Regions from separate parts of the Streptomyces sp. NPDC046349 genome, predicted to be linked through region 3. Evidence: predicted binding sites of a transcription regulator. Region 3 holds the regulator's gene; each other region holds the start of a gene.
What was found. Region 3 encodes HrcA, which represses chaperone genes, less so after heat shock. Its sites were predicted from a motif close to TTNGCACTCNGNNNNNCNGAGTGCNAA; they were not measured.

Region 1: groL (chaperonin GroEL) is a predicted target of HrcA. The motif match lies at 3,695-3,721, and genes of this name have one in related genera.
Region 2: groES (co-chaperone GroES) is a predicted target of HrcA. The motif match lies at 4,300-4,326, and genes of this name have one in related genera.

What each region holds. Positions count from the first base shown of each region.
Region 1 is NZ_JBVJFK010000006.1:23,918-33,962, forward strand. It holds gene ACZ6JS_RS15445 (glucosyl-3-phosphoglycerate synthase) at 42-992, opposite strand; SAM riboswitch class I at 1,178-1,335, shown strand; gene thrC (threonine synthase) at 1,329-2,627, shown strand; gene ACZ6JS_RS15455 (MoaD/ThiS family protein) at 2,664-2,942, shown strand; gene ACZ6JS_RS15460 (cold-shock protein) at 3,329-3,535, shown strand; gene groL (chaperonin GroEL) at 3,853-5,472, shown strand; gene ACZ6JS_RS15470 (hypothetical protein) at 5,599-6,192, shown strand; gene ACZ6JS_RS15475 (hypothetical protein) at 6,200-6,760, shown strand; gene ACZ6JS_RS15480 (phosphoribosylanthranilate isomerase) at 6,797-7,396, shown strand; gene ACZ6JS_RS15485 (hypothetical protein) at 7,591-7,776, shown strand; gene ACZ6JS_RS15490 (serine/threonine-protein kinase) at 7,786-9,447, opposite strand; gene ACZ6JS_RS15495 (protease inhibitor I9 family protein) at 9,576-9,926, opposite strand.
Region 2 is NZ_JBVJFK010000008.1:246,221-256,265, forward strand. It holds gene ACZ6JS_RS20660 (GntR family transcriptional regulator) at 1-241, shown strand, start outside; gene ACZ6JS_RS20665 (FtsW/RodA/SpoVE family cell cycle protein) at 1,540-2,934, opposite strand; gene ACZ6JS_RS20670 (hypothetical protein) at 3,467-3,649, shown strand; gene ACZ6JS_RS20675 (hypothetical protein) at 3,753-4,211, opposite strand; gene groES (co-chaperone GroES) at 4,470-4,778, shown strand; gene groL (chaperonin GroEL) at 4,891-6,519, shown strand; gene ACZ6JS_RS20690 (ester cyclase) at 6,583-7,293, opposite strand; gene ACZ6JS_RS20695 (SDR family NAD(P)-dependent oxidoreductase) at 7,401-8,174, opposite strand; gene ACZ6JS_RS20700 (MOSC domain-containing protein) at 8,206-8,892, opposite strand; gene ACZ6JS_RS20705 (LysR family transcriptional regulator) at 8,981-9,880, shown strand; gene ACZ6JS_RS20710 (WhiB family transcriptional regulator) at 10,041-10,045, opposite strand, start outside.
Region 3 is NZ_JBVJFK010000002.1:407,795-417,839, reverse strand. It holds gene ybeY (rRNA maturation RNase YbeY) at 1-174, opposite strand, end outside; gene ACZ6JS_RS05510 (PhoH family protein) at 188-1,228, opposite strand; gene ACZ6JS_RS05505 (carbohydrate kinase family protein) at 1,378-2,472, opposite strand; gene ACZ6JS_RS05500 (ribonuclease Z) at 2,651-3,556, opposite strand; gene ACZ6JS_RS05495 (histidine triad nucleotide-binding protein) at 3,560-3,919, opposite strand; gene ACZ6JS_RS05490 (16S rRNA (uracil(1498)-N(3))-methyltransferase) at 3,999-4,742, opposite strand; gene ACZ6JS_RS05485 (nitronate monooxygenase) at 4,739-5,830, opposite strand; gene dnaJ (molecular chaperone DnaJ) at 5,987-7,126, opposite strand; gene hrcA (heat-inducible transcriptional repressor HrcA) at 7,127-8,143, opposite strand; gene ACZ6JS_RS05470 (MBL fold metallo-hydrolase) at 8,297-9,016, shown strand; gene ACZ6JS_RS05465 (DUF3097 domain-containing protein) at 9,051-9,860, shown strand; gene hemW (radical SAM family heme chaperone HemW) at 10,037-10,045, opposite strand, start outside.

The DNA.
Region 1 (10,045 bases), on a different contig from region 3:
GAACCTAGCCCGGCCCGCGCTCGCTCAAACGTATGGACACGTCACGCCACGCGGCGCCGTCCGTACTCCTTCACGCCCAGCATCGGCGGCCGCTCCTCGGTGTCCACGGCGTACGTGTGCGGCACGAAGCCCTCCGGGCCCCGCTCGAACTGCGTCAGCTCCGGCCGTACGAGGTGCCCGCGAGAGAGCCGTACCTGGGCCGTGCGGTAGATCGCCGCGGCCATCCGTCCCAGCGCCTGTCCGCCCTGATGGCGGTGGAGGCGCACGCCCACGTCCACCTGGGCCAGCGCGTCCAGCCCGACGGTGTGCAGCGCGTCGACCAGCAGGCCGAGCTCGACCCCGTAGCCGACGGGGAACGGCAGCCGCTCCAGCAGGGAGCGCCGTACGGCGTACTCGCCGCCCAGCGGCTGGACGAAGCCGGCCAGCTGCGGCCAGTGCAGGTTCAGCAGCGGGCGGGCGACCAGCTCGGTGACCCGTCCGCCCTGGCCGGGGGCGTCCCCGAGGGGCCGGTCGTACATCGCCTTGACGAACTGCACGCCGGGGTCGGTGAGCAGCGGGCCCACGATCCCGGAGACGAAGGAGGCAGAGAAGTCCCGCAGGTCGGCGTCGACGAAGCAGACGATGTCGCCGGTGGTGGCCAGCAGCGAGCGCCACAGCACCTCGCCCTTGCCGGGCAGCGCCGGGATCCTGGGCAGGATCTCGTCGCGGTGCACCACCCGGGCGCCGGCCTTCGCCGCGACCTCGGCGGTCCGGTCGGCCGAGCCCGAGTCGACCACGACCAGCTCGTCCACGAGCGGGACCGGCAGTCCCTCGATCAGCTCACGCCGGATGACCTCGACGATCGCGCCGACCGTGGCCTCCTCGTCCAGCGCGGGCAGCACCACGCTGACCGTGGTCCCGGCCGCCCGTTTGAGGTCGAGCAGCTGGTCGAGCGGTCGGTCGGCGGCGGACCAGGAGCGGTCGGCCAGCCAGCGCTCCACCTCTTCCAGCACCCTCAGCACTCCCTGCTCGTCGGCGTTATGGGCCGTTATGCGATCCATCTCGCGTTTCGGACGGCTGTCTCAACCGCCCGTCCCTTCGGTTACAGTCTTGAACAACGCGAAGGACCACCGCATGCCGGGGTCCCCCGCGTACAAACGCACCGGCGCGCCACAGAGCGCGTGTGCCGGTGCCATACCGCTCATCCAGAGGGGCAGAGGGACACGGCCCGTTGAAGCCCCGGCAACCCTCCAGTCGGTTCTCGCGATCGCGCAGCAGCGCTCGTCAGCGAGGTCCCCGGCTAGGGAAGGTGCCAATTCCGTCTCATGGCGAAATGCGCCATGGGGAAGATGAGGAGAAAGGGCCTCGCCATCATGGCTGCACAGACTGTCGCCACCTCTGTCGATCTCGGACCTGCCACGGGCCTTTCCTGTCGCGAGTGCGGTACCCGCTTCGAGCTCGGCCCCATCTTCGCGTGCGCCGAGTGCTTCGGACCTCTGGAAGTCGCCTACGAGCTCCCCACCGGTGACCCCGAGGCCCTGCGCGCCGCGATCGAGGCCGGCCCCAACAACATCTGGCGCTACGCGCCGCTGCTGCCCGTCCCCGCGGACGTGGCGTCGAAGCCGAGCCTGAACCCCGGCTTCACCAAGCTCGTCGACGCGGCCAACCTGGCCAAGGAGCTGGGCGTCACCGGCAAGCTGTACGTCAAGGACGACTCCGGCAACCCGACGCACTCCTTCAAGGACCGCGTCGTGGCCATCGCCGTCGAGGCCGCCCGCGCCTTCGGCTTCACCACCCTCTCGTGCTCCTCCACCGGCAACCTCGCCGGCGCCGTCGGCGCCGCGGCGGCCCGGGCCGGCTTCCGCTCCTGCGTGTTCATCCCGCACGACCTGGAGCAGGGCAAGGTCGTCATGGCCGGTGTGTACGGCGGCGACCTGGTCGGCATCGAGGGCAACTACGACGACGTCAACCGCTTCTGCTCCGAGCTCATCGGCGACCCGCTGGGCGAGGGCTGGGGCTTCGTCAACGTCAACCTGCGCCCGTACTACGGCGAAGGCTCCAAGACCCTGGCGTACGAGATCTGCGAGCAGCTCGGCTGGCAGCTGCCGGACCAGATCGTCATCCCGATCGCGTCCGGTTCGCAGCTGACGAAGATCGACAAGGGCCTGCAGGAACTCATCAGGCTCGGCCTCGTCGAGGACAAGCCGTACAAGATCTTCGGTGCCCAGGCCGAGGGCTGCTCCCCGGTGTCGACCGCCTTCAAGGCCGGCCACGACGTGGTCCGCCCGCAGAAGCCGAACACCATCGCCAAGTCGCTCGCCATCGGAAACCCGGCGGACGGCCCGTACGTCCTGGACATCGCGCGCCGCACCGGCGGTTTCGTGGAGGACGTGAACGACGAGCAGGTCGTCGAGGCCATCAAGATCCTCGCGCAGACCGAGGGCATCTTCGCCGAGACCGCGGGCGGCGTGACCGTCGGCGTGACGAAGAAGCTCATCGAGAACGGGCAGCTCGACCCGACGCTGACCACCGTCGTCCTCAACACCGGCGACGGCCTCAAGACCCTGGAGGCGGTGGCCGCGGACAGCGGGCAGACCGCCACCATCCGCCCCAGCCTGGACGCGTTCCGCGCCGCCGGCCTGGCCTGACCATCCTCCACGTACTACCGGAAAGGCAGTAGCGCCATGAGCGTCAACGTCCGCATCCCCACCATCCTGCGCACCTACACCGGCGGTCAGGCCGAGGTCCCGGCCGAGGGTGCGACCCTCGCCGAGGTCATCGAGTCCCTGGAGGAGAACCACCCGGGCATCGCCGCGCGCGTCCTGGACGACCAGGGCAAGCTCCGCCGCTTCGTGAACGTCTACGTCAACGACGATGACGTGCGCTTCGAGGGCGGGCTCGAGGCGGTGACGCCGGACGGCGCCGGCGTCTCGATCATTCCGGCCGTCGCGGGCGGCTGCTGACCCACCCGGTAAACCGAAATTACCCCCTCCGCTAAAAAGCGGAGGGGGTAATTCTGTTTGATTGGGCACGGTAGAGTTGGGGAAGTCCCCTCCGCTGGACTTGCCCGCCGCATATGAACGGGTCGCGTGAGGGTCGACATCGGGTCAATGTGCAGGTGCGGTATGGGGCTTTGGCGAAATTTGCCCGGCCCGAGTTGCCCTGGAATCTGCCAAATTTTCACTCTATTTCAATGTTTCTCGGTGTCCAGATTTCTCGTCGGATTGACCTGTTGCAGACAGCACTCGCGCAGATACATTCAGCCTCGGTCGAAGCGTTCCGACGCAAGTTCTGACCCGGGAACGCGAAGTGCGTTCCCGCGCAAGGGCCAGTAATAGGGGAGTTAGGCATGGCTCAGGGCACCGTCAAGTGGTTCAACGCGGAGAAGGGCTACGGCTTCATCGCGGTCGACGGTGGTGCGGATGTGTTCGTCCACTACAGCGCCATCCAGATGGACGGGTACCGCACCCTTGAAGAGGGTCAGCGGGTCGAGTTCGAGATCTCACAGGGCCAGAAGGGTCCGCAGGCGGACATGGTCAAGCTCGCGCTCGGCTAGTCCCGGAGCATCGACCACCGACGCTCGGTCTTCCGTCGAAGACCCGGAAGACCTACGAGGGGCCCACATCCCGGACACGGGATGTGGGCCCCTCGCGTGTCACCTGGGCCTTCGTCGAAGCCGCTTGCACTCCAGGGGGTCGAGTGCTAATCATTGGCGTTAGCACTCTACGAGTGAGAGTGCTACTGAAACGAGGACCGGGTCGGTGAGGCCCGCAGGGTCCGGTGGGAAGGAACCGCCGGGCACGCAGGCCGTCCGTCGCGGGCGCGGGCGCGGTCCTGGGAGCAATCCACCGCTGTCCGGGAGGACCACTTCAGATGGCCAAGATCATTGCGTTCGACGAGGAGGCCCGCCGCGGCCTCGAGCGTGGGATGAACCAGCTCGCCGACGCCGTCAAGGTCACCCTTGGCCCCAAGGGTCGCAACGTCGTCCTTGAGAAGAAGTGGGGCGCCCCCACGATCACCAACGATGGTGTCTCCATCGCCAAGGAGATCGAGCTCGAGGACCCGTACGAGAAGATCGGCGCCGAGCTGGTCAAGGAAGTCGCCAAGAAGACGGACGACGTCGCCGGCGACGGTACGACCACCGCCACCGTCCTGGCCCAGGCGCTCGTCCGTGAGGGCCTGCGCAACGTGGCCGCCGGCGCCAACCCGATGGCCCTCAAGCGTGGTATCGAGAAGGCCGTCGAGGCCGTCTCCGCCGCCCTGCTCGCCCAGGCCAAGGACGTCGAGACCAAGGAGCAGATCGCTTCGACGGCCTCCATCTCCGCCGCCGACACCCAGATCGGCGAGCTCATCGCCGAGGCCATGGACAAGGTCGGCAAGGAAGGCGTCATCACCGTCGAGGAGTCCCAGACCTTCGGTCTGGAGCTGGAGCTCACCGAGGGTATGCGCTTCGACAAGGGCTACATCTCGGCGTACTTCGCCACCGACATGGAGCGCATGGAGTCGTCCCTCGACGACCCGTACATCCTGATCGTCAACTCCAAGATCGGCTCGGTCAAGGACCTGCTGCCGCTCCTGGAGAAGGTCATGCAGTCCGGCAAGCCGCTGCTGATCATCGCCGAGGACGTCGAGGGCGAGGCCCTGTCGACCCTGGTCGTCAACAAGATCCGCGGCACCTTCAAGTCCGTCGCCGTCAAGGCCCCGGGCTTCGGCGACCGCCGCAAGGCCATGCTCGGCGACATCGCCATCCTCACGGGCGGCACGGTCATCTCCGAGGAGGTCGGCCTCAAGCTGGAGAACGCCGGTCTCGACCTGCTCGGCCGCGCCCGCAAGGTCGTCATCACCAAGGACGAGACCACCATCGTCGACGGTGCCGGTGACAGCGACCAGGTCGCCGGTCGCGTGAACCAGATCCGCGCCGAGATCGAGAACTCCGACTCGGACTACGACCGCGAGAAGCTCCAGGAGCGCCTCGCGAAGCTGGCCGGCGGCGTGGCCGTCATCAAGGCCGGTGCCGCGACCGAGGTGGAGCTCAAGGAGCGCAAGCACCGCATCGAGGACGCCGTGCGCAACGCGAAGGCGGCCGTCGAGGAGGGCATCGTCGCCGGTGGTGGCGTGGCCCTGCTGCAGGCCTCCGCGGTCTTCGAGAAGCTGGAGCTCGAGGGTGACGAGGCGACCGGCGCCAACGCCGTGAAGCTCGCCCTGGAGGCCCCGCTCAAGCAGATCGCCGTCAACGGTGGTCTCGAGGGCGGCGTCGTCGTCGAGAAGGTGCGCAACCTTCCGATCGGCCACGGCCTGAACGCCGCGACCGGCGAGTACGTCGACATGATCGCCGAGGGCATCATCGACCCGGCGAAGGTCACGCGCTCCGCGCTGCAGAACGCCGCGTCGATCGCCGCGCTGTTCCTGACCACCGAGGCCGTCATCGCCGACAAGCCGGAGAAGGCTGCGGCCGCTCCGGGCGGCATGCCGGGCGGTGACATGGACTTCTGATCGACCTGGTGGTTGATCGGCTGTTCTCGAACGAGGGCGGCACCCCCGCGGGGGTGCCGCCCTCGGGCGTTCCCGGGCCGGGAAAACCGCTGGCCGGGGTGGGTGGGGGCGTGTGAACGTACGGCCATGGGGAACTTCGTCGCATATCCCGTGCTGCGCACCACCGATCCCGCCGAGGCGTACGCGAAGGCGCGACATCTGTGCGCGCTGCTCGCCACGCGGTACGAGCACGTGTACGTGGGGGCCGAGCTGTGGACGGTCGAGGACCTGCGGCGGATGGCCGGGCTGCTGCCGGAGGCGGTCTACGACCATGTGGAGAGCCGCAGAGACCCTGTGACGGGTGAGCCCCTCTACTCCGGCATGGACGGGCGGGCGGCCGCTGACGCGGAGCTGGCGGGGGAGGTGCCGCTCTGGTTCTGCCAGGAGGAGCTGCCGGGCGGGGTTCGCGACGAGGACTTCGTGCATGCCGTGGGGGCCGGGCCGGCCTCCGTGCGGTGGGAGGGCTGCTGGCCCGACGAGCCCGAGCTGGGCTCGCACGCCTCACCCGCCTACGACGGCGTGCAGCTGGTCCTCAACAGCGACGCATGCGAATGGTACGGGCAGGTCACCGGCGTCCGCACGCTGTACGTCCACGTGACCGAGCACGGCGACCCGGGCCGGGCCGAGCGGCTCGCCGCCGCGATCGGCGGAGCCGTGCTGGGCGAGCCGGAGCAGGGCTGAGGGCGGGGTGGGGAGTTCGCGTGCGTACCCCGTATACCGGTCCGACGACCTCGCCGAGGCGTACCGGCGGGCCCGACTGCTGGTGGGGCGGATGAAGCAGATCGACCCGGAGATGTGGCTGTGCGCGCAGACGCACACCGTCGCGCAGGCCCGTGGATTGGCGGCGTTCCTTCCGACGGGGCTGTTCGAGCCGTCCTACGACTGGTCCTCGGACGTCTGGTACACCGGCGCGGAACTGCCCCGCGACGACCTGGAGCTGGCGGCCGTCCTGCCGCTGACCGTCGACTCGTACGCGGCTCCCGGTCCGGTCGAGGGCGCGTTCCTGCGGGTGGTGGGCGACGGCGCGGCCACGTTGCTCTGGCGCGGGGCCTGGCCATTCGTCCCCGAGATACCGTCCCACTCGGACGACCCGACCAACCAGCGTGTGGAGCTGGACGTCAACGGTGAGCATCCCGACGGCCCGCACACCGTCTACGTGCACTTCCGGTCCGCCGACGAGGCGGGTGCGGCGCATCTCGCCGCGGCGATCGGCGGGTCGGTGCTGGGGCCCGTACAGGTGGGCCGCTGACGCCGGTACGCGGGCGGGTCCGCATAGGCTGGACGCATGGCTGACCTCTTCGTCAAGATCTGCGGGCTCAGGACCGCGCCGGACGTCGACGCCGCGGTGGCGGCCGGGGCGGATGCCGTCGGGTTCGTGTTCGCGCCGGGCAGCCCCCGTACGGTCGGCGCCGCCACCGCGCGCGAGCTGGCGGCCCGGGTGCCGGCCACGGTGCTGACCGTGGGGGTGTTCCGCGGGCAGTCCGTCGAGGAGGTGCGCCGGTTCGCCGAGGAGAGCGGCGTACGGGGCGTGCAGCTGCACGGTGAGGAGGGCCCCCAGGACTTCGCGGCGTTGCGTGCCGAGGGCCGCACCCTGCTGCGGGCCACCGCCGGGCGCGTGGAGCGCTGCGGTGAGTACGGCGAGGACCTGCTGCTGCTCGACGCCCCCGACCCGGGCTCCGGCAGGCCGTGGAACTGGGGGGCGGCGGACTTCACCGCGCCCGAGGGACGGTGGCTGCTGGCCGGCGGGCTGCACCCGGACAACGTGCGCGAGGCGCTCGCGGCCACCGGGGCGTGGGGCGTGGATGTGTCCAGTGGCGTGGAGCGGGAACGAGGTGTGAAGTCGCCGGAGTTGATCCGCGCCTTCATCGAGGCGGCCCGCGGCTGAACCGCGACGCCGACGCCGATGCCGGCGCCGATGCCGATGCTGCCGACTCTGCCGGTGTCGGCCCCGGCGCGCTGCCGCAGGCGTGAGCGCGTCGGCCGTGGCAACAACGCCGGTGTTGCCACGGCTGCGCATGGGATGCGGCGGACGGGGCATCCGGGCGGTGAGGACGGTTCGTCGTTCAGGAGGTGGCTGCGGTGCGCCGTACGAAGGTGCTGGACTCCTTTCCCGCCGGTGACCCTTACGGCAGTTGGCCCGCCGAGGAGTACGCGGCCAGGTGCCGGGAACGGGGGCGGCGGGTGACGGTCGTGATGGACCTCGACAGGGACGCCTTCCTCGTCGTTGCCCTCGACGCGGACGCGCCGCAGGAGGCGGCGGCATGAAGACCTGCGTCAGGAGGCCGCGCGCCAGACCGTCATGTCGGCCCTGATCCAGCTGGGGTCCTTCGACAGCCCGGGGGCCGACTTGATGCCGATGACGAACAGCGCGATGTCGCCGGACGGGTGCTTGACGCAGACCTCGCTGCCTGCCGCCATGACGTGCAGCGTCAGGTCGTTCTCCCTGGCGGACGCCAGCTCCTCGCGGCACGTCTCGAGGTTGCCGGTGCCCGCCTTTTGAGGCATGGAGAACACGCTCGCGTCGCTCTCCATCTTGCAGCCGCTGGCCAGCCCGCACTTCATCCGGATGTCTCCCGTGCGGTCGCCGTCCTCGTGCTGGACGGGCTCCTTGATGCTGATCGAGTTCTTCTCGTTCAGCATCAGCCCGGGGTAGGGGAGGGGCTTGGGCGGCTGGGACGCGTTCGGCGTGGGGGTGGGCGTGGGGCCGTTCTGCGGTGTCAGGGCGGCCGACGTGACTGCGGCCGCCTCACGTTCGGCCGCCCGGTCCGTCATGTCCATGAGCTTCCAGCCCAGGCCCCCCAGCGTCAGCGCACCTGTCACCGCTGCCACGGTGGCGAACCGCGCGGTCCGTCGCCGCTTGAGGTCGGCGGCCGCCGCTGCCGACGCGGCCCCGGCGGAGGACGTCGCCGGCGCCGCGGCTCCCGCGGGGGCGGCCGCGAGGTGCCCGGATGCCGCCGAAGCCGCCGCGGTCGCTGAGCCTGTCGAACCCGCCGAGGTGGCTTCACCCGAGGCCGGCAGTGGAGCGGCGGGCCGGGCGACCGGAGCCGGTACCTCCTCGTCCAGGCCGACCACCTCCCGCCAGACGGCCGGTCCGCCGCCGGCGGTGGCCTCCTCGCCCAGGTACGCGCGGCACCACGCGAGGATCTCCGCCGGGGTGGCCCGCTCCTCCGGTTCGGTGGCCAGGCACAGCGCGAACAGCGGGCGCAGCGGCTTGGGCAGCTGGGTCAGGTCGGGCTTGGAGTGCACGATCCGGAACAGCACGGTCATGGACGGCCCGTCCCCGTACAGCGGCTTGCCCAGCGCCGCGAACGCAGCCGTCTGGCCCAGTGCGAAGACATCGGTGGCGGGCGTGGTCCGGCCCGCCAGACCCTGTTCGGGAGCCATGTACTGGGGTGTGCCGATGGTGTTGCCCGTGGCGGTGGCCGTCAGGCCGGAGGCCTGCGAGATGCCGAAGTCGATCACCCGGGGGCCGTCGGCGGCCAGCAGCACGTTCGACGGCTTCAGGTCGCGGTGGACGATGCCCGCGCCGTGGACGGCCGCGAGGGCCTCGGCGACGCCGGCCATCAGCCACACGACCGCCGCGTCGGGCAGCGGCCCGCGCCGGGCGACGGCCTCCGACAGCGAGGGACCGGACACGTAGACGGTGGCCAGCCACGGCGGGGTCGCCTCCGCGTCGGCGTCGATCAGCTCGGCCGTGTAGGCGCCCCGGACCCGGCGGGCGGCCTCCACCTCCCGGCGGAAGCGCCGCCGGAAGGTCGGGTCCTCGGCCAGCTCGGGATGGACCACCTTGATCGCGACGGGGCGGCCGCCCCGGGTGTGGGACAGGTACACCCGGCCCATGCCGCCCGACCCGAGCCGTGCGGCGAGGCGGTAGCCGCCCACGGTCTGCGGATCGTCAGTCCGCAGCGGCTGGAACGCCTCGGTCGCGCCGTTCATCGGTCTCCCCCCGATCCCCCCGTGACCAACCGGTGAGTTGATCCACGTAACCCTAAGCGCCGGGCAGGGACGGGGCGGTGCCGGGGAGCGGCTGCGGCGCGGGCGGGCCGTGCCGGAGGCGTTCCCGGTCAGTCCGCCGTGTCGAAGGAGGACACACCGCCGTCCTCCTGGATGGACTCCACACCGGGGATGACGTGCAGGGCCGCGACCTGGCCGGGGCTGAGGCGGGCGGAGAAGCCGTGCAGCGCGGTGCGGTAGACGTAGTCCGGGGAGGCCCCGACCATCCGGGCCACCGTCGCCGGATCGAAGCCCTGGTGCACGGTGACGATGTACGGGGCTTCGTCGCCGACGGTCGCACGGGCCATGGGCGTGGCCACGGCGGCGGTGGCCGTGGCCGCGGCCACGGGGAGGGCGGTGACGGCGGCCAGTGCGGCGGCGGCCGCGACCACGGGCAGGGCTCGGCTCAGGAGGATGCGCATGGGGGGAGGCCATCACGCGCCGCGGTGCGGGTCAACGACGTCCGGGGGTGTGGCGGGCGCACGGGCGGCGCACCGGCCGTGCGCCCCCTGGGGTGGCGGCGGCCCGTACGGGTGATGCC
Region 2 (10,045 bases), on a different contig from region 3:
GGGCCCGGGCGGGATGTACGCCCGGCTGGCGGAGCTGGGTCACGGGCCGGTCCACTTCCGCGAGGAGATCCGCTCCCGGATGCCGTCCGCCGACGAGGCCGACCGACTCTCGCTGGCAACGGGTACGCCCGTCATCCGCATCGTCCGCACCGCGTTCGCCGAGGACGGTCGAGCCGTCGAGGTCAACGAGATGACGCTGGACTCCGCCTCGTACGTACTGGAATACGACTTCGACGCCTAGCCGGCCGATGGGGGTGGTTTCGGCGGGGCCGGGGTGTTGGGCGCGGGGTGGCTGCGGGGGCGGGATTTGCGTGGGGCGGGGTCGGGGGTGTGCTGGGGGTTTCCCGGCAGTCCCATCGTCTCTCCGGTTCGGGCCGGTCCCTCAAGGGCGCTCGTTCCTCGCGTCGCTTCGCGATGGCCTTCGGCCACCCTTGACCGACCGTCCCGCCCCGGAAATCCGAAAGACTGCCGGGAAGCGCCCAGAGGAACGGGCCGGGCGACAAAGGCCCATCGGGGCGTCGGCGCCGTGCGGGCGGAGCCCGCAGCGCCTCCAATCGCTACGCGCTCCTGACGGACGGCGTCCGCAGGCCTCTGTGGCTGGACATAGGCCGCCATCAATCGCTACGCGCTCCTGCCCCACGGCGACCGCAGACCCCTGTGGCCGGACATAGGCCGCCACCGATCGCTACGCGCTTCTCCGAGACCGCGTCCGCCTCTTGTTCGGGGCTGGGAGGGGCGGATTCGAGGGGACGGGAGGGCGATCCATCGGCTCAGCCGATGCCAACCCCCATCAAGACCGGGGCGGCATCCCAACCGCCCGCCCAAACAGGGGCAATGAGGGCGTATTGACGGCCTTTTGGGGCGCGCCCTCGCCCACACCTGGATTCGCTTCGCCTCAGCCGTCATCTGCCGCCCTTCCTCCCCCCGACAGCCCCCAGACGCCGTCCACGAGGAGCAAATCGGGCGCCTGCGGCTTGGGTCGGCCCCAGACGGATCGCAGACGCCCTCCGACAGGAGCGCGTAGCGATTGATGGCGGCCTATGTCCGGCCACCGAGACTCGCAGACGCCCTCCGACAGGAGCGCGTAGCGATCGGTGGCGGCCTATGTCCGGCCACAGGGGCCTGCGGCCGCCGCCCGACGGGAGCGCGTAGCGATTGGGGGCGCTGCGGGCTGTGCCCGCGCAAGGCCTCTGTCGCCCGGCCCGTTCCTTTGGGGGCTTCCCGGCAGTCTTTTGGATTTCCGGGGCGGGACGGTCGGTCAAGGGTGGAGCGCAGCGACATCGCGAAGCGACGCGACGAAGGAGCGCCCTTGAGGGACCGGCCCGAACCGGAGAGACGATGGGACTGACGGGAAACCCCCCGAACGTCACTGGCCACGGGCCGAGCGGATCCCGCCCCCACGCCACCACGCCGCGCCGGCCCTGCCCCGCCGCACCGGCTGCCGCCGCACCCCCCGACCCCGCCGCGCCTGGGGCGGGTGGTCAGCCACTGGCGGGGATCGGTGGGGGCGCGGGGGTGAAGGCCCTGAGCGGGTGGGCCCTACACCGGCACCACCGGCGTGATCGTCGTTTCCGCCGGGCCCCGGGCGTCCGCCTCGCGTTGGCGTTCCGCGCTGTCGCTGATGCGGAGGAGGAGGGCGATCATGATCCAGTTGGCCAGGAGGGACGAGCCGCCCTTGGCCAGGAAGGGCAGGGCCTTGCCCGTCAGGGGGATCAGACCCGTGACGCCTCCGGCGACCACGAAGACCTGGAGCGCCAGCGCCGAGGCCAGGCCCACCGCCAGCAGTTTGCCGAAGGGGTCGCGGGCGCCGAGCGCCATCCGCAGGCCGCGCTGCACGAGAAGCGCGTAGAGGATCAGTACGGCCATGACCCCGGCCAGGCCGAGTTCCTCGCCCACGGTGGTGAGGATGAAGTCGCTGCGGCCGGCGAACTTGATCAGTTCGGGGTGTCCCGAGCCGAGGCCGGTTCCGGAGATGCCTCCCGTGCCGAAGCTGAACAGGGCCTGCGCGGACTGGTCCGAGGTGACGCCCGGGGGCGGGTTCTCCCAGTAGACGGAGAGCGGGTTCAGCCAGGCCGCCACGCGCGCCTTGACGTGCGGCTCCGTCGAGCCGACCACGAAGGCGCCCGCCGATGCCATGAGCAGGCCGCACACGATCCAGCTGGTGCGTTCCGTGGCGACGTACAGCATCACGACGAAGACGCCGAAGAAGATCAGGGACGTGCCCAGATCCCGCTCGAAGACCAGCACCAGCATCGAGAGGATCCACACCGTGATGATGGGTCCGAGCTGGCGCATCGGGGGCAGCCGTATGCCGAGGAACCTGCGGCCCGTCAGGGCCAGCGAGTCGCGGTGGATGACCAGGTAGCCGGCGAAGAAGATCGCGATCATGATCTTCACGAACTCGCCGGGCTGGATCGAGAAGCCGAAGAGGATGATCCACCGCTTGGCGCCGTACCTGTCCGCGCCGAAGAACGCCGGCGCGATCAGCAGCACCAGCGCGACCGCCATCGTGATGTAGATGAACCGCTGGAGCAGCCGGTGGTCGCGCAGCAGGGCCAGGACCGCGATGCACGAGGCGACGCCGACCACCGTCCACAGGAGCTGGCCCGGGGCGTTGGCGTCCGAGTTCCACCGCTCGATGTAGCCCTGGTCGAGGCGGTGGATCAGCACCAGCCCCAGGCCGGTCAGCAGCATGGCGAGCGGGAGGACCAGCGGATCCGCACAGGCCGCGAAGCGACGCACGCCCAGGTGCCCCACCAGCGCCAGCAATGTCATGGAGATGGTGAAGCCGGCGAGGTTGGGCGGGAGCTCGCCGTTCATCGCGAGGCCCGCGGCGGCATGCCCGAAGACGGCGATGACGATGACGAAGGCGAGGAGCAGCGCCTCGGTGCGGCGGCGGGCGCCCGCAGACGTCAGGGGCCTCAGTCCACGCACGGGATGCCGCCGCCGTCCTTGGGGGAGGGCGAAGAGGCCGGTGGGGGTGACGCCTCACGCGCCCCCGGCGCGGAGCCGGGCGCGCCGGGGCTTGCGGAAGCCTTGAGTCCGATCTGCTCTGCAATGAGGCGCTTTATCTTCATATCATCTACGACGTTGATGTCCTTTCCGGGGTTCCTTCCCAAATGTTCGGCGGGCGGTGTCGTGTACCGCCCCCTGCCGCCGGAAAGGCCCGTCGCCTGCTTCACGGCCTGCCCTGGACCCGCCTTGTCCGGGCATGCCGGTACGCCGCCCAGTGCGTCCTCGAGGTGGTGGAAACCGGCCAGTTCAGCTCGGCGAAGTGGTCGACCGGAACCCCCGGGGAAGGCGCGCACCGGCGCGCTCCGGGGCGCCGGCCCCGCTTCCCGGTCTTCCCGTTCCGGCTGCCGGGAGCCCTTCACGCCGCTGCGCCGAGCTGCCCCGTACGGCCTCTTGATGTCGCTTCTGCCGCGACCCGGGTCGCGTGGCAGCCGCCGATGTCCGAGGTGCCGCCGTGGAGCTGTTCGAGGAGTTCCTCCGGCGGTTTTCCGCCGTTCCGGTCCCGGTGGCTGTCCGGGCCGATGAGCAGGATGTGGTGTCGCCCGAACTGGACTCCTCGGCTCCCTCCGGGGCCATGGAGCTGCCGGTCATCGCCGCCGCGCAGGCAGCGCGGCGGCGTGAATCCGGAGGTTCCTGAGCTCCCGGCGGGGATGTCGCCCCGCCCCGGCCGCCGCAAGTCCCCGCACGGGCGCAGCCCGTGCAGCGCCGAGCCGCCCGGAGGGACCCGCGACCGGAGCGAGTCACGCCGCCGATCCCCCAGTGGGGGCCCGGCGGGTCAGGAAGTCGCGGGTGGCTGCCGTCAGGGCCCAGGCCGGGAAGGCGAAGGCGGTCAGGCCGAGGCCCATGGGTGCGAGGGAGGTGAGGAAGTCCATCTGTGCGGCCCGATCGGCGTCGGGGCCGCTGACGCGGGCGGCCACCGGCGTCCGGGGCCGCTCGTCGAAGACGCCGTCGATCCTGATCCCGGCAAGGGTGAACGATCCGTCGGCGGCGGTGAAGGACCCCCGGCACGTCATCGTGCGGTCCCCCTCGGAATCCGGGTCCCCCCACACGCACCGCTCCGCGCTGAACCTGCCGTCCACCCCCGTCAGCTGGGTGATCAGGCGCGGTAGGGCCGCGTGGAACATCCAGATCCCGACGGCGAGCCCGATGGCGATCGGGACGGCGTGCACCCATCGCACACCGGAGTTTGTCCTGGTCATGTCCGGGACAGTACTGATCTCGAACGTGTGAACGCACGAGGGTTTCGGGGGTCGGGCCGACCTCCGCGCAACGCCCGGAGGTCGGGAATTGGCACTCCGCTTGACCGAGTGCTAATCGCCGGAATAGTCTCGCACCTGGCACTCGCCCCCGGTGAGTGCCAACACAGCGACAGGCAGGTCCGGCACCCGCGACGACGGATCGACCTGGTCGCCACCTCAGACAGTTAACCCCGGATCTCCGAAGGGGGAGGTCGGATCGTGACGACCGCCAGCTCCAAGGTTGCCATCAAGCCGCTTGAGGACCGCATCGTGGTCCAGCCGCTCGACGCCGAGCAGACCACGGCCTCCGGCCTGGTCATCCCGGACACCGCGAAGGAGAAGCCCCAGGAGGGCGTCGTCCTCGCGGTCGGCCCGGGTCGCTTCGAGGACGGCCAGCGTCTCCCGCTGGACGTCACCGTCGGCGACATCGTGCTGTACAGCAAGTACGGCGGCACCGAAGTGAAGTACAGCGGCGAGGAGTACCTCGTCCTCTCGGCTCGCGACGTGCTCGCGATCGTCGAGAAGTAATTTCGCTTCACAGCACTGCTTTGAGCTACGCCCCTGGTCACCCCGCTGATTGCCGGGCGGCGAGGGGCGTAGCTCGTTAAACCCGAGTTTTCGAGAGGGCTGAACCGCTCCCATGGCGAAGATCCTGAAGTTCGACGAGGACGCCCGTCGCGCCCTCGAGCGCGGCGTCAACAAGCTTGCCGACACGGTCAAGGTGACGATCGGCCCCAAGGGCCGCAACGTCGTCATCGACAAGAAGTTCGGCGCCCCCACCATCACCAACGACGGTGTCACCATCGCCCGCGAGGTCGAGCTGGACGACCCGTACGAGAACCTGGGCGCGCAGCTCGTGAAGGAGGTGGCGACCAAGACCAACGACATCGCGGGTGACGGCACCACCACCGCCACCGTGCTGGCCCAGGCGCTGGTCCGCGAGGGTCTGCGCAACGTCGCCGCGGGTGCTTCCCCGGCCGCCCTGAAGAAGGGCATCGACGCCGCGGTCAAGGCCGTTTCCGAGGACCTCCTCGCGACCGCCCGCCCGATCGAGGACAAGTCCGACATCGCCGCCGTGGCCGCGCTCTCCGCGCAGGACTCGCAGGTCGGCGAGCTCATCGCCGAGGCGATGGACAAGGTCGGCAAGGACGGTGTCATCACCGTCGAGGAGTCCAACACCTTCGGCCTGGAGCTGGAGTTCACCGAGGGCATGGCCTTCGACAAGGGCTACCTCTCCCCGTACATGGTCTCCGACCAGGAGCGTATGGAGGCCGTCCTCGACGACCCGTACATCCTGATCAACCAGGGCAAGATCTCCTCCATCCAGGACCTCCTGCCCCTGCTGGAGAAGGTCATCCAGGCGGGTGGCTCCAAGCCGCTGCTGATCATCGCCGAGGACGTCGAGGGTGAGGCGCTCTCCACCCTCGTCGTCAACAAGATCCGCGGCACCTTCAACGCGGTGGCCGTCAAGGCCCCGGGCTTCGGTGACCGTCGCAAGGCGATGCTGCAGGACATGGCCACCCTCACCGGTGCCACCGTCATCGCCGAGGAGGTCGGCCTCAAGCTCGACCAGGCCGGTCTGGACGTACTGGGCTCCGCCCGCCGCGTCACGATCTCCAAGGACGACACCACCATCGTCGACGGCGCGGGCAGCTCCGACGAGGTCCTCGGCCGCGTGAACCAGATCAAGGCCGAGATCGAGGCCACGGACTCGGACTGGGACCGCGAGAAGCTGCAGGAGCGCCTGGCGAAGCTCGCCGGCGGCGTCTGCGTCATCAAGGTCGGCGCCGCCACCGAGGTGGAGCTCAAGGAGAAGAAGCACCGTCTCGAGGACGCCATCTCCGCGACCCGCGCCGCGGTCGAGGAGGGCATCGTCTCCGGCGGTGGCTCCGCGCTCGTCCACGCCGTCAAGGTCCTGGACGGCAACCTCGGCCTGTCGGGCGACGAGGCCACCGGTGTCGCGGTCGTGCGCCGCGCCGCCGTCGAGCCGCTGCGCTGGATCGCCGAGAACGCGGGCCTCGAGGGCTACGTCATCACCTCGAAGGTCTCCGAGCTCGACAAGGGCCAGGGCTTCAACGCCGCCACCGGCGAGTACGGCGACCTGGTCAAGGCCGGCGTCATCGACCCGGTGAAGGTCACCCGCTCCGCGCTGGAGAACGCCGCCTCCATCGCCTCCCTGCTGCTCACGACCGAGACCCTGGTCGTCGAGAAGCCGGCGGAGGACGAGGGCGACGCCGGTCACGGCCACGGTCACGGCCACAGCCACTGATCGCGCTCCACGTCGAAGGCCCCGTTCCGCAGTCGCGGACGGGGCCTTCCCCGTGCGGGGGCTTCAGGTTCCGTAGGGCGATCCGGTCCCGCCCATCTCGCGTTGCAGGGCTCCGGGGTTGTAGTGCCACCAACCCTCGGTGATCTCCCCGTCCTGGCACCGGAAGGTCGTGGTCCCGGACATCTCGTAGGTCTTCCCGGTCGGTGCGACCCCCATGAACTCTCCCTTGTGGGTGCCGCGCCAGTTCCACACCGTCGTGACCATGTCGCCCTCGGCCACCTGGACCGTCGGCTCGAAGGACATGTCGAAGGCCGAGCGCCACCTCTCCATGTCGGAGCGCATGCTCTCGCGTCCGATGACGGTGGGCTCCTCCTTGCTGACGTCGTGGTCGATGTAGTTGGTCGCGAAGCACTCGTCGAGGACGCTCATGTCGCCGGCCATGGCGGCTTCCTGGAACACCCGGTTCACGAGCTGCTTGTTGAGGTGCTCGTCGCGGACCACGTCGAGGTTCATGAACTTCGGCATCCCCTCGCAGAGGGACACCATCTCCTGGAACATCCGGTCCGTCTCGGGGAGCTGAGAGTTCTTCATCGCCTCCTCGTACGAGGCGAATTCCACCATGTCCACGTAGTGGTTCCGGGCCTCGCGGTCCTGGCCGATCATCGTGTGCGTGGCCGTGCGCCTGCCGCTGCTCTGTTCCGCCCAGCGGTCGATGAGCGCGTTCATCTCATCGAACCGCGTGGTCTCATAATCGATCACCTGTACGAATGTCATCGCGTCGCCTCCCTCTGGAGATGGGACATGTCCAGTTTAGGGAGAGTTAGCCCTTTTGGCGGTCCGGGTGGGGGCCGCCGCGGAGGCTTACCGGCGGGTCACGAGCGCTACTGGGGCCCGTACTTGCGGCCCGTGCGCGAGGACACCCCGCCCAGCAGCCCGCGCGGCGTCAGTTTCACCACGCCCATCAGCGCCTTGTACCGCGGGTCCGGGACGGACACCGTCTTCCCGCGCGCCAGGTCGGCCAGCGCCGCCGCCACGAGCTTGTCGGCGTCCAGCCACATCCAGCCGGGGATGTTGTCCGTGCCCATGCCGGCGCGCTGGTGGAACTCCGTCCGCACGAAGCCGGGGCACAGCGCCATCAGCCGGACCCCCGACCCGGCCAAGTCCCGCGCCGCGCCCTGGGTGAACTGCACGACCCAGGCCTTGCTCGCCCCGTACGTGCCGCGGGGCACGAAAGCGGCCACCGAGGCCACGTTGATCACGCCGCCGCGGCCGCGCGAGCGCATCGACTCCGACGCCGCCGAGGTCAGCCGCAGCACCGCCTCCACGTGCACCTTCAGCATGGTCAGCTCGTCGGCCATGGAGACCTCGAGGTAGCGGCCCTTGTTGCCGAAGCCCGCGTTGTTGACCAGCAGGTCCACGGGGTGCGTACGGTCGCCGAGGCGTTTCTCGACCGACGCGATGCCCTCCTCGGTGGACAGGTCGGCGACCAGCACCTCGGCCTCGATGCCGTGCAGGTCGTGCAGCTCCGTGGCCTGCTCGCCGAGGCGCTTGCTGTCGCGCGCCACCAGCACGAGGTTGTGCCCCTGGGCGGCCAGCCGCCGGGCGAAGGCGGCGCCGATGCCCGCCGTGGATCCCGTAATCAACGCAGTCGTCATAGGCGCAACCTAGCCGCCCCGGACGACAGCGTTACCGCGCCCCGGCCCCGGTCCCGTACTTCGCCACGTACCGGCGCACGGTCTCGTGCGCCTCGGGCTCCATCGCCGCGCCCGCGGCCAGGGTGCGGGGCAGCAGCTCGCGCTCGGTGGTGAAGGCACGGAACCAGAGCTGCACCGTCACGTCGTGCTCCGGCCGGTGGATGATCTCGATGGGGTCGCCGGGCGAGACGGAACCCTCCTGGATCACCCGGAGGTACGCGCCCGGCCGGGCCTCCCGGGTGAACCGCCTGACCCACCCCGCCTCGCCCAGCGCCCCCTGGAAGGTGCGGCACGGGATGCGGGCCGAAGCCACTTCGAGGACGAGGTCGGCGCCGACCCGCCAGCGGTCGCCGAGCCGTGCGGTGTTCAGGTCGATGCCCGAGGTGGTGAAGTTCTCGCCGAAGAGCCCGCCGGGCATGTCACGGCCCAGCTCTCGCTCCCACAGGTCCAGGTCCTCGCGGGCGTACGCGTACACGGCCTGGTGGTCGCCGCCGTGATGGCGACGGTTGCAGATGGCGTCGCCCTCCAGGCCGCTGCCGAGGCCGGTGGCCTTGTCGCCGGGGGCGAAGACGCGGACCGGGCCGGGGACCGGGCGCTTGCCGATGCCCGTGACCCCGCTCTCCGCGTCGGTGTGCTCGGAAGGCGTGGCGGTGCCGAGATTCACGGAGATCAGATGCATGGGACCCATGGGCCCAGGCTAACCGCGCGGTCCCAAAGCGTCACGAGGGTAGTCGGGCGCCGGTCAAAGAGGGCCTTATGCTCGAAGGGTGATCGAGGCACGTCATCTCCGGGTACTGCGCGCCGTCGCCGGGACCGGGTCCTTCTCCGCCGCCGCGCGCGAACTCGGCTGCACCCAGCCCGCCGTCTCCCAGCAGATGAAGGCGCTGGAACAGTCGGCCGGCACCCCGCTGCTCATCCGCACCGGCCGCGAGATGCGGCTGACCCAGGCGGGCGAGGCCCTGGTCCGGCACGCCGCCGGGATCCTGGCCGGCCTGACGGCCGCCGAGGAGGAGGTCGCGGCCATCGCCGGGCTGCGCGCGGGCCGCGTACGGCTGGTGTCCTTCCCCAGCGGCAGCTCCACCCTGGTGCCGACCGCACTCGCGGCCATGCGCGCCGAGCACCCCGGTACCCGTATCTCACTGGTCGAGGCCGAGCCGCCGCGGTCCGTCGAGATGCTGCGCGAGGGTGACTGCGACCTGGCGCTGGCCTTCCGCTACGGCGGGGCCGCCGGGTCCGCGGCCGAGTGGGAGGACCTCGTGGTGCGGCCGCTGCTGACCGACCGGCTCGTGGGGCTGGTCCCCGAGGGGCACGCGCTGGCCGGGGCGGAGCGCGTGGGCATGGCGGAACTGGCCGGCGAGCCCTGGATCGCGGGCTGCCCGCGCTGCCGCCGCCACCTGGTGGAGGTGTGCGAGGACGCGGGCTTCACCCCGCGCATCGACTTCGCCACCGACGACTACCCCGCGGTGGTCGGTCTGGTCGGCGCGGGGCTGGGCGTGGCGGTCCTGCCGGAGCTCGCGGTGGAGTCCGTACGGGCCAAGGGTGTCAGCACGCTCGTCGTGGAGCCGGCCGTCGAGCGGGAGGTCGTGGCGTTGACCCTGCCCGACCTGGCCCGGGTGCCGGCCGTGGCCGCGACCCTGGCCGAGCTGGAGCGCGCGGCCGCGCGCTGACCGTGCGCCGGGCAGGGCGCCGACCGTACGCGCGGCCGCCGTCCCGGCCGTACGCGCGGCGCGCGCGTACGGCCGAACGCGTGAATCCAGGGCCGGGCGGCGACACGCCCGGCGTGCAGGTGGTGCGGAGGAAACGTTCCTTCCGTCGTTTCGTCGGCTCTCAGT
Region 3 (10,045 bases):
CGGCAGGTCCATCCACTGGATGTGGAGCTGCTCCATCGCGTCCTCGTCGATGACGATGACGGAGAGCTCCGAGAGCGGGTGGATCCGCATCCGGGTGAGCGCATAGCGGGCGATGTCGAGGATCGCCTGCTCGTCGACCTCGGTTCCGGACTCGTTGTTGACGTCGATCGACATGGTGCGCTGGGTTCTACTTCCGCTGGTAGCCGTTGGCGGCCTGCTGGCCGTCGTCGTACTTCTCGTACGCGTCGACGATACGGCCGACCAGCTTGTGCCGGACGACATCCTCGGAGGTGAGCCTCGAGAAGTGGATGTCCGGTACCCCGTCGAGGATTTCCTGGACCTGGCGCAGACCGCTCCTGGCCCCGCCGGGCAGGTCGATCTGGGTGACGTCACCGGTGATCACGATCTTCGAGTCGAAGCCGAGCCGGGTCAGGAACATCTTCATCTGCTCGGTGGTCGTGTTCTGGGCCTCGTCGAGGACCACGAACGCGTCGTTGAGCGTCCGGCCGCGCATGTAGGCCAGCGGCGCGACCTCGATCGTGCCCGCCGCCATCAGCCGCGGGATCGAGTCGGGGTCGAGCATGTCGTGCAGCGCGTCGTACAGCGGGCGCAGGTACGGGTCGATCTTGTCGAACAGGGTGCCGGGCAGGAAGCCGAGCCGCTCACCCGCCTCGACGGCGGGCCGGGTCAGGATGATCCGGCTGACCTGCTTGGACTGGAGGGCCTGGACCGCCTTGGCCATGGCGAGGTAGGTCTTTCCGGTACCGGCGGGGCCGATGCCGAAGACGATCGTGTTCTTGTCGATCGCGTCGACGTACCGCTTCTGGTTGAGGGTCTTGGGGCGGATGGTGCGGCCACGGCTGGAAAGGATGTTCTGGGTGAGCACCTCGGCTGGCGTCTCGGGGCCGTCTCCGTTGCCGTTCGCGCTCGCCTTGAGCATGGCGATCGAGCGTTCCACTGCGTCCTCCGTCATCGGCTGCCCGGTGCGGAGCACCAGCATCATCTCGTCGAACAGTCGCTGGATCAGGGCGACTTCCGCCGCCTCTCCGATCGCGCTGACCTGATTGCCCCGAACATGGATGTCGGCCTTCGGGAAGGCCTTCTCGATCACGCGCAACAGGGCGTCGCCCGAGCCGAGCACCGTCACCATCGGGTGCGTCGCCGGTACGGTGAAGTGTGCTCGCGCCTGCCCCGGCGCGGGGATGTGGGCTGTCGATGTCTGAGTCATGGGCCGGCACTGTGGCCTGCGCATACCTCCTGCTGAGGGGCCGCGCCGATCGACGACCTCCGGACTACCAAGCGTACGTCGCCGCCGCCGCTTCCCCGAGAGGTTTTCACCGCCCTCCCCCGCCCGCGGCGGGCTCCGCGGTCCCCCGGCTACGCGGAGTGCCGGAAGCCGATCGTCGGTACGGCCCTGCGCCGGGCGGCGGGAGTCGCGGCCGGCGGGATCAGCTCGTCCAGGAAGCCGTAGCGGCCGCGCAGCGCGTGCGGGGCCGCCCGCCACCAGTGGGCCACCTCGGGCCAGCCGGGGGCCGACAGGGAGCCGCCGAACTCCTGGACCGACAGGGCCGCGGTCAGCCCGGCGAAGGCCAGCCGGTCCGCCAGCGGCCAGCCCGCCAGGGTGCCGGTGACGAAGCCCGCCACGTAGACGTCCCCCGCCCCCGTCGGGTCCAGCGCCTCCACGGCGATCCCGGGGACGTGCGCGGTCTCCCCGGTGCGCCCGTCGACCGCGTACGAGCCCTCCGCGCCCATGGTCACCACCGCGATGGGGACCTTCTCGGCCAGTGCGCGTGCCGCCGCCCGCGGACAGTCGGTGTGCGTGTACCGCATCGCCTCGCCCGCGTTCGGCAGGAAGGCCTCGCAGTGCTCCAGGTCGGCCAGCGCCCCCAGGTCCCACCGCCCGCTCTCGTCCCAGCCCACGTCGGCGAAGACCCGCGAGCCGCCCCGGGCCGCCTCGCCGACCCACTCCTCGCCGCGGCCGGGGTCCAGGGAGGCCACGGCCGCGCGGGCTCTCGGCGGGCGCTGCGGCGAGGGTCCGGGGTCCGCCGGCGGCGGCGCCTCGTGGCCGTGCGAGACCATCGTGCGCTCGCCCTCGTAGGCCATCGAGACCGTGACGGGGCTGTGCCAGCCGGGGACGATCCGCGACATGGACAGGTCGATGCCCTCGCCCTGTTCGAGGGCGTCCCAGCAGTACTCCCCGTAGTGGTCGTCGCCGAAGGCGGCGGCCAGCGAGGTGCGCAGGCCGAGCCGGGCCAGGGCGGTGGCCATGTTGGCGACGCCGCCGGGGCTGGAGCCCATGCCGCGCGCCCAGGACTCCGTACCGCGCACCGGCGCCGAGTCGAGGCCGGTGAAGATGATGTCGAGGAAGACCGTCCCGGTCAGGAAGACGTCGCAGCCCGGTTCCTCCGGGTCGCGCAGCGGACCGAGCGGGTCCACGGCTGCGGTGCGGCTGTCGAGGTCCCGACTGGTCACGGTGGTCTCCCCGGTTGATCTCGAAGGGCCGTTTCTTCGGTGAAAGCTGCCAGGTCTGCCCACCAGGGGCGGGATCAAAACCCAGTGTGGCGCAGGTCACCCACAACATGCCCGGCGACCCGATCACCGGAACCCGCGGGGCGGGCCCGGGACGCCGCGCGCCCCGGGCCCGCCCGCGTCAGCCCCGCTTCGGCAACGGCACCCTCGTCAGGTCCGCGGCCACGGTGAGCTCCCCCTCGAAGCCCGCCGCCCGCGCCTGGCGCTCGAACTCGGCCGGGTCGGTGTACCTCTGCGAGAAGTGCGTCAGCACGAGGTGCCGTACGCCCGCCGCCCGCGCCACCCGCCCCGCCTGGCCGGCGGTGAGGTGCCCGTGGTCGGCGGCCAGCCGTTCGTCCTCGTCGAGGAAGGTCGACTCGATCACCAGCATGTCGCAGCCCTCGGCGAGCTCGTCCACGCCGGTGCAGAGCCGGGTGTCCATGACGAAGGCGAAGCGCTGCCCGGGCCTGGGCTCGCTGACCTCCTCCAGCGTGACCCCGCCGAGGCGCCCGTCCCGCTGGATCCGACCCACGTCGGGCCCCTTGATCCCGTGCCGGGCGAGCAGTTCGGGCACCATCCGGCGCCCGTCGGGCTCGGTGATCCGGTAGCCGAAGGACTCCACCGGGTGCGAGAGCCGCCGGGTCTCCAGGACGTACGAGGCCCCGCGCGCCACGACCGCGTCCTCGGCCACCGGCTCCTCGAGGATCGGCACCGTCTCCCGGTAGGCCGTGGCGTACCGGAGCCGGTCGAAGAACTTCTGCCCCGACGCCGGGTAGTGCGCGGCGACGGGGTGCGGGACCTGGTCGAGGTTGATCCGCTGGATCACCCCGGCGAGGCCGAGGCTGTGGTCACCGTGGAAATGGGTGATGCAGATGCGGTTGATGTCGTGCGCGGCGACCCCGGCGCGCAGCATCTGCCGCTGCGTGCCCTCGCCCGGGTCGAAGAGGATGCCCTCGCCGTCCCAGCGCAGCAGGTAGCCGTTGTGGTTGCGGTGGCGGGTGGGCACCTGGCTGGCGGTGCCCAGCACCACGAACTCTCTGACGGACACGTGCTATCCCGGCGGCCACTGGAGGCCGCGGCCGCCCAGGATGTGCGCGTGGGCGTGCCAGACGGTCTGGCCGGCCCCGGAGCCGGTGTTGAAGACGATCCGGTAGCCGTGGTCGTCGATCTTCTCGTCGGCCGCGACCTGTGCGGCCTCACGCAGTATGTCGGCGGCCACGCCCGGCTCGGCGGCCGCGAGGGACGCGGCGTCGGGGTAGTGCACCTTGGGGATGACGAGCACGTGCGTGGGCGCCTGCGGGTTGATGTCCCGGAAGGCGACGGTGGTCTCGGTCTCCCGGACCACGGTCGCCGGGACGGCACCCTCGACGATCTTGCAGAACAGGCAGTCGGCCTGCGGTTCCCCGGCCATTGCGAACCCTCCCGTAACGTTGATCGGTCCGGGCATCGTATCCAGCCGGGGACCCGTCGCGGGTGTGCGTTTCGGCCGGTCAGGCCCAGCGTCCGGTACGGGCCAGCAGGACCGCGGCGGCAGCGGTGCCGGCGGTGGAGGTCCGCAGGACGGAACGGCCCAGGCGGTGGGGGTGCGCCCCCGCCGCGGCGAAGACCTCCAGCTCCTCCGGGGAGACGCCGCCCTCCGGCCCGACCACCAGGACGACGGAGCCGGTGGCGGGCAGCTCGGCCGTGGCCAGGGCCTGCGAGGGGGCGTCGCGGTCCTCGTGCAGGACCATCGCCAGGTCGGCGCCGGCCAGCAGCGCCGCGACCTGCTTGGTGGACATGGCCTCGGCCACCTCCGGGAAGCGGACCCGGCGTGACTGCTTGCCCGCCTCGCGGGCCGTGGCCCGCCACTTGGCCAGGGACTTGGCGCCGCGGTCGCCGCGCCACTGCGTGATGCAGCGCGAGGCCTGCCAGGGCACGATCGCGTCCACGCCGGTCTCGGTCATGGTCTCGACGGCCAGTTCGCCCCGGTCGCCCTTGGGCAGGGCCTGGACCACGGTGATGCGGACCGCCGGCTCCTCCTCCTGCCCGGCGGCACAGACCGCCACGACGAGCCGGTCCTTGCCCTCGGCCGCCTTGACGACCCCCTCCGCCCAGCCGCCGCGACCGTCCGTCAGGACCACCTGCTCGCCCGGGTTCAGCCGCTTCACGGACACCGCGTGCCGGCCCTCCGGGCCGTCCAGGACGAACTCCGCCCCTGCGGGGACCTCTTCGACCACGAACACCGGGGCCGTCATGACGCACTCCTCATCTGCATTTCCTTCAACATCCTCTGGGCCTGCGCCAGTTCGGCCGCCAGCACCTCCACCAGCTCCGCCGCCGGCAGCGCCCGCGCAAGCCGGTGCCCCTGGCCCGCCCACAGGGCCATGCCCTGGGCGTCGCCGGCCGCGGCGGCCGCCTTGCGCAGCCCCGAGGTCAGGTGGTGGACCTGGGGGTAGGCGGCCGGGGCGTAGGGGCCGTGTTCGCGCATGAAGCGGTTGACCAGCCCGCGCGCCGGCCGCCCGGAGAAGGCCCGGGTCAGCTCCGTCCGGACGAAGAGCGGATCGGTCAGCGCCTTCTTGTGCACGGGGTCCGCACCCGATTCGGGACACACCAGGAAGGCCGTCCCGAGCTGCGCCGCGGCCGCGCCGGCCGCGAGCAGCGCGGCGATCTGGGCACCCCGCATGACCCCGCCCGCGGCGATGATCGGCAGGGCCACGGCCTCCCGCACCTGTGCCACCAGCGCGAGCAGTCCGTGCGCCGCCGTGCCGTCGACCTGCGGGTCGTCCCGGTGGGTGCCCTGGTGGCCGCCCGCCTCGACACCCTGGACGCAGACGGCGTCCGCTCCCGCCTGCTGGGCGCTGCGGGCCTCCTCGACGGAGGTCACCGTGACGACGGTGTACGTACCGGCTTTGCGCAGGGCGGCCAGGGCCGCGGGGGCGGGACAGCCGAAGGTGAACGACACGACCGGGACCGGGTCCTCGAGGAGGATGGCGAGCTTGGCGTCGTAGCCGTCGTCGCTGGTGCCGATGATGTCCTCCTCGGCGAGCGAGATCTCGTACCAGCTGGCCTCGCCGGCCAGCTGCCCGCGGTACGCCTCCACCGCGGCCGGGTCGACGTGGCCGGTCTGCGGCATGAAGAGGTTGACGCCGAAGCGGTGCCGGGTGAGCGCCCGCACCTGTTTGATCTCCTGGTACATCCCGTCGGCGGTCTTGTAGCCGCCGGCCAGGAAGCCCAGGGCGCCGGCCTCGCACACGGCGGCGACGAGCGGCGGGCAGGAAGCGCCGCCCGCCATGGGAGCCTGCACGATCGGGTGGGGGGAGAGACCGTTCGCGGCGGTGGACATGGCTGCATCGTGCCACGTCCGGCCCAGGGCGCCGAATCACCGCATTCGCCTGGCATAGTCCCCCTCCAGGCGGGCGGACGGGCGGCCTCCGCCGGAACGCGAGAGCCCGGCCGGGGTCTCCCCGGGCCGGGCTCGAAGCGGTTGCCCGCCGTGCGGTCAGCGACCGTTGAAGGCGTCCTTCAGGCGGCTGAAGAGCCCCTGCTGGCCCGGCGCGAACTGGCCCATGGGCCGCTCCTCGCCCCGCAGCTTCGCCAGCTGGCGCAGCAGTTCCTCCTGCTGGGCGTCCAGTTTGGTCGGGGTGGTGACCTCGACGTGGACGATCAGGTCTCCGCGCCCGCCGCCGCGCAGGTGCGTGACGCCGCGCCCGTGCAGCGGGATCGCCTGGCCGGATCCGGTTCCGGGCCGGATGTCGATCTCCTCCAGGCCGTCCAGCGTCTCCAGCGGGCACTTGGTGCCGAGCGCGGCCGCCGTCATCGGGATGGTGACCGTGCAGTGCAGGTCGTCCCCGCGCCGCTGGAAGGTCGGGTGCGCCAGCTCGTGGATCTCCACGTACAGGTCGCCGGCGGGGCCGCCGCCGGGGCCGACCTCGCCCTCGCCCGCGAGCTGGATCCGGGTGCCGTTCTCGACGCCGGCGGGGATCTTGACCGTGAGGCTGCGACGGGAGCGGACCCGTCCGTCGCCCGCGCACTCGTGGCACGGGGTCGGGACGACGGTGCCGAAGCCCTGGCACTGGGGGCAGGGGCGCGAGGTCATGACCTGGCCCAGGAAGGACCGGGTGACCTGCGAGACCTCACCGCGGCCGCGGCACATGTCACACGTCTGCGCCGAGGTGCCGGGGGCGGCGCCCTCGCCGGAGCAGGTGGTGCAGACGACGGCCGTGTCGACCTGGATGTCCTTGGTCGTCCCGAAGGCCGCCTCGTCCAGCTCCAGGTCGAGGCGGATCATGGCGTCCTGGCCCCGGCGGGTCCGCGAGCGCGGGCCGCGCTGCGAGGCCTGGCCGAAGAAGGCGTCCATGATGTCGGAGAAGTTGCCGAAGCCGCCCGCCCCGAAGCCGCCGGCGCCGCCGCCACCGCCCGAGGAGGACAGCGGGTCGCCGCCGAGGTCGTAGACCTGCTTCTTCTGCGGGTCCGACAGCACCTCGTAGGCCGCGTTGATCTCCTTGAAGCGCTCCTGCGTCTTCGGGTCCGGATTCACGTCCGGGTGGAGTTCACGCGCGAGGCGCCGGAAGGCCTTCTTGATCTCGTCCTGCGATGCGTCGCGGCGCACGCCGAGAACGGCGTAGTAGTCCGTGGCCACTTACGACTCCGCCAGGATCTGTCCGACGTAACGTGCCACTGCGCGTACCGCTCCCATCGTTCCGGGGTAGTCCATGCGGGTCGGTCCGACCACGCCGAGTTTGGCGACCGTTTCGCCGCCCGAACCGTAACCGACCGAGACGACCGACGTGGAGTTGAGCCCCTCGTAGGCGTTCTCGTGCCCGATCCTTACGGCCATTCCCGACTCGTTGGCCTCGCCGAGCAGCTTGAGGAGCACGACCTGCTCCTCCAGCGCCTCGAGCACCGGCCTGATCGTCAGGGGGAAATCGTGTCCGAAGCGGGTGAGATTGGCGGTACCGCCGATCATCAGCCGCTCCTCCGCCTCCTCGACCAGGGTTTCGAGGAGCGTCGAGAGCACGGTGGAGACGGTGCCCCGGTCGTCGGCCTCGAAGGACTCCGGGAGGTCCTGGACGAGCGGGGGCACATCGGTGAAGCGCCTGCCGACGACCCGGCTGTTGAGCCGGGCCCGCAGGTCGGCGAGCGGGGCCTCGCCGAAGGGGCTGGGGCAGTCGACGAGCCGCTGCTCGACCCGGCCGGTGTCCGTGATCAGTACGAGCATCAGGCGCGCGGGGGCGAGCGAGAGCAGCTCCACGTGCCGGACGGTCGACCGGGTCAGGCTCGGGTACTGGACGACCGCGACCTGACGCGTGAGCTGCGCGAGCAGCCGCACCGTACGGCCGACGACGTCGTCGAGATCCACGGCCCCGTCGAGGAAGTTCTGGATGGCCCGTCGCTCGGGCGTCGACAGCGGCTTGACCCCCGCGAGCTTGTCGACGAAGAGGCGGTAGCCCTTGTCGGTGGGGATCCGGCCGGCGCTGGTGTGGGGCTGGGCGATGTAGCCCTCTTCCTCCAGCACCGCCATGTCGTTGCGCACGGTGGCGGGCGAGACGCCGAGCCGGTGCCGCTCGGTGAGCGCCTTGGAGCCGACCGGCTCCTCCGTCCCGACGTAGTCCTGGACGATGGCGCGCAGCACTTCGAGTCTGCGTTCGCTGAGCATCGCGCACACCTCCAGCGTGATCCGTTGCCGTGTTCTGCCGTGTTCTGGCGTTCGTTGGCACTCTGCGCGTTCGAGTGCCAGAGAGCCCCCGCTCAGTGTACGGCCGGGTAGTAAGACCCTGGCAAGGGAGGCCCGCCAGGGTAGCGTCGCGGCATGGACGTGCGTTGGGAAGAGGCGGGCTGGGAACGACTCACCGGAAGGGCCGGCCGGCGGCGTCTGCCGGTGTGGGACTGCACGGTGGGGCTGGTGGTGGGCGACGATTCCGTCCTCCTGATCGACCCCGGGTCGTGCGTGCGCGAGGGCGCCGAGGTGCGGGCCGAGGCGGAGCTGCTGACGGGCAGGAGCGTGACCCATATCGCATTCACGCACGGCCATTTCGATCACGTGCTGGGCGCGGCCGCCTTTCCCGGGGCCGAGGTCTTCGGGGCGGTCGGGCTGACCGCGCTGCTGGACTCGGGCCGCGAGGAGCTGCGCGGGGACGCGGTGCGGCACGGGCTGGTGGAGGCGGAGGCGGCCGAGGCGGTGGACCTGCTCGTGCTGCCGGGCCACCAGGTGTCGGGCGAGTGGACCCTGGACCTGGGCGGGGTGCAGGTGCTGCTGGCCAACGTCGGGCCCGGGCACACAGGTCACGATCTGGCGGTCTTCGTCCCGGGCGAGCGCGAGACGGTGTTCTGCGGCGACCTGGTCGAGGAGTCGGGCGAGCCGTCGGCGGGCCCGGACGCCATGCCCCGCCAGTGGCCCGCCGCCCTGGACCGGCTGCTGTCGCTGGGCGGCGAGGACGCGCTGTACGTGCCGGGTCACGGAGCGGTGGTCACCGCGGGGTTCGTGCGTGCGCAACGCGCCACACTCGCGGCCCGTTCCGGCGTGTCGTAGGCGGGTGGCGCGCGGCTCTCCTAATGTCGGCCGGATGCGCGAGTACTCCCCCGACCTGACCCCGCAGTGGAAGCGACCCAAGGCAGCCCCGGAGGTCGCCGCGGAACCGGACCTGGTGGTCGAGGTGGCGGGTACGGACTTCTGCGGCGCGGTGGTGGCCTGCGAAGCGGGCACGGTGACCCTGGAGGACCGCTTCGGCAAGCGCCGGGTGTTCCCGATGGAGCCGCGGGCCTTCCTGCTGGACGGCGCGGCCGTCACCCTGGTCCGCCCGTCCCGGGGCCCGTCGGCGCCGGCCCGTACGGCGTCGGGGTCGATCGCCGTCCCCGGCGCCCGGGCGCGGGTGGCCCGGGCGGGCCGGATCTACGTCGAGGGCCGGCACGACGCGGAGCTGGTGGAACGGGTGTGGGGCGACGACCTGCGCATCGAGGGCGTGGTGGTCGAATACCTGGAGGGCGTCGACGACCTGCCCGCGGTGGTCGCGGAGTTCGGCCCGGCGCCGGACGCGCGGCTGGGGGTGCTGGTGGACCACCTGGTGCCGGGCTCGAAGGAGTCCCGTATCGCGGCGTCGGTGACCTCTGAGCACGTCCTGGTCGTGGGCCACCCCTACGTGGACGTCTGGCAGGCGGTGAAGCCGTCCGCGCTGGGCATCGCCGCGTGGCCGGCGGTCCCCCGCGGCCAGGACTGGAAGACGGGCGTCTGCCGGGCCCTGGGCTGGCCGGAGAACACCGGAGCCGCCTGGCGGCACATCCTGTCCCGGGTGGGCTCCTACAAGGACCTGGAGCCGACCCTGCTGGGCCGCGTGGAGGAGCTGATCGACTTCGTCACGGGTGACGGCGGGGCCTGACGCCCTCGAAGGTGCGAAGCCGCTCGAGTCCAGCTCGCTGCCGAGCGGTTCCAGCGGCAGGGGCTCGCCGAACCTCACGACCCGCTGGGAGCGGTGATCGGCGTCGTCACCCGCTTCCCGCCGGTGGCGAGCGCAGGCAGTCCGGACGAGGATCCGGGGTTCACCCCACCGGGTGATCAGTCCAC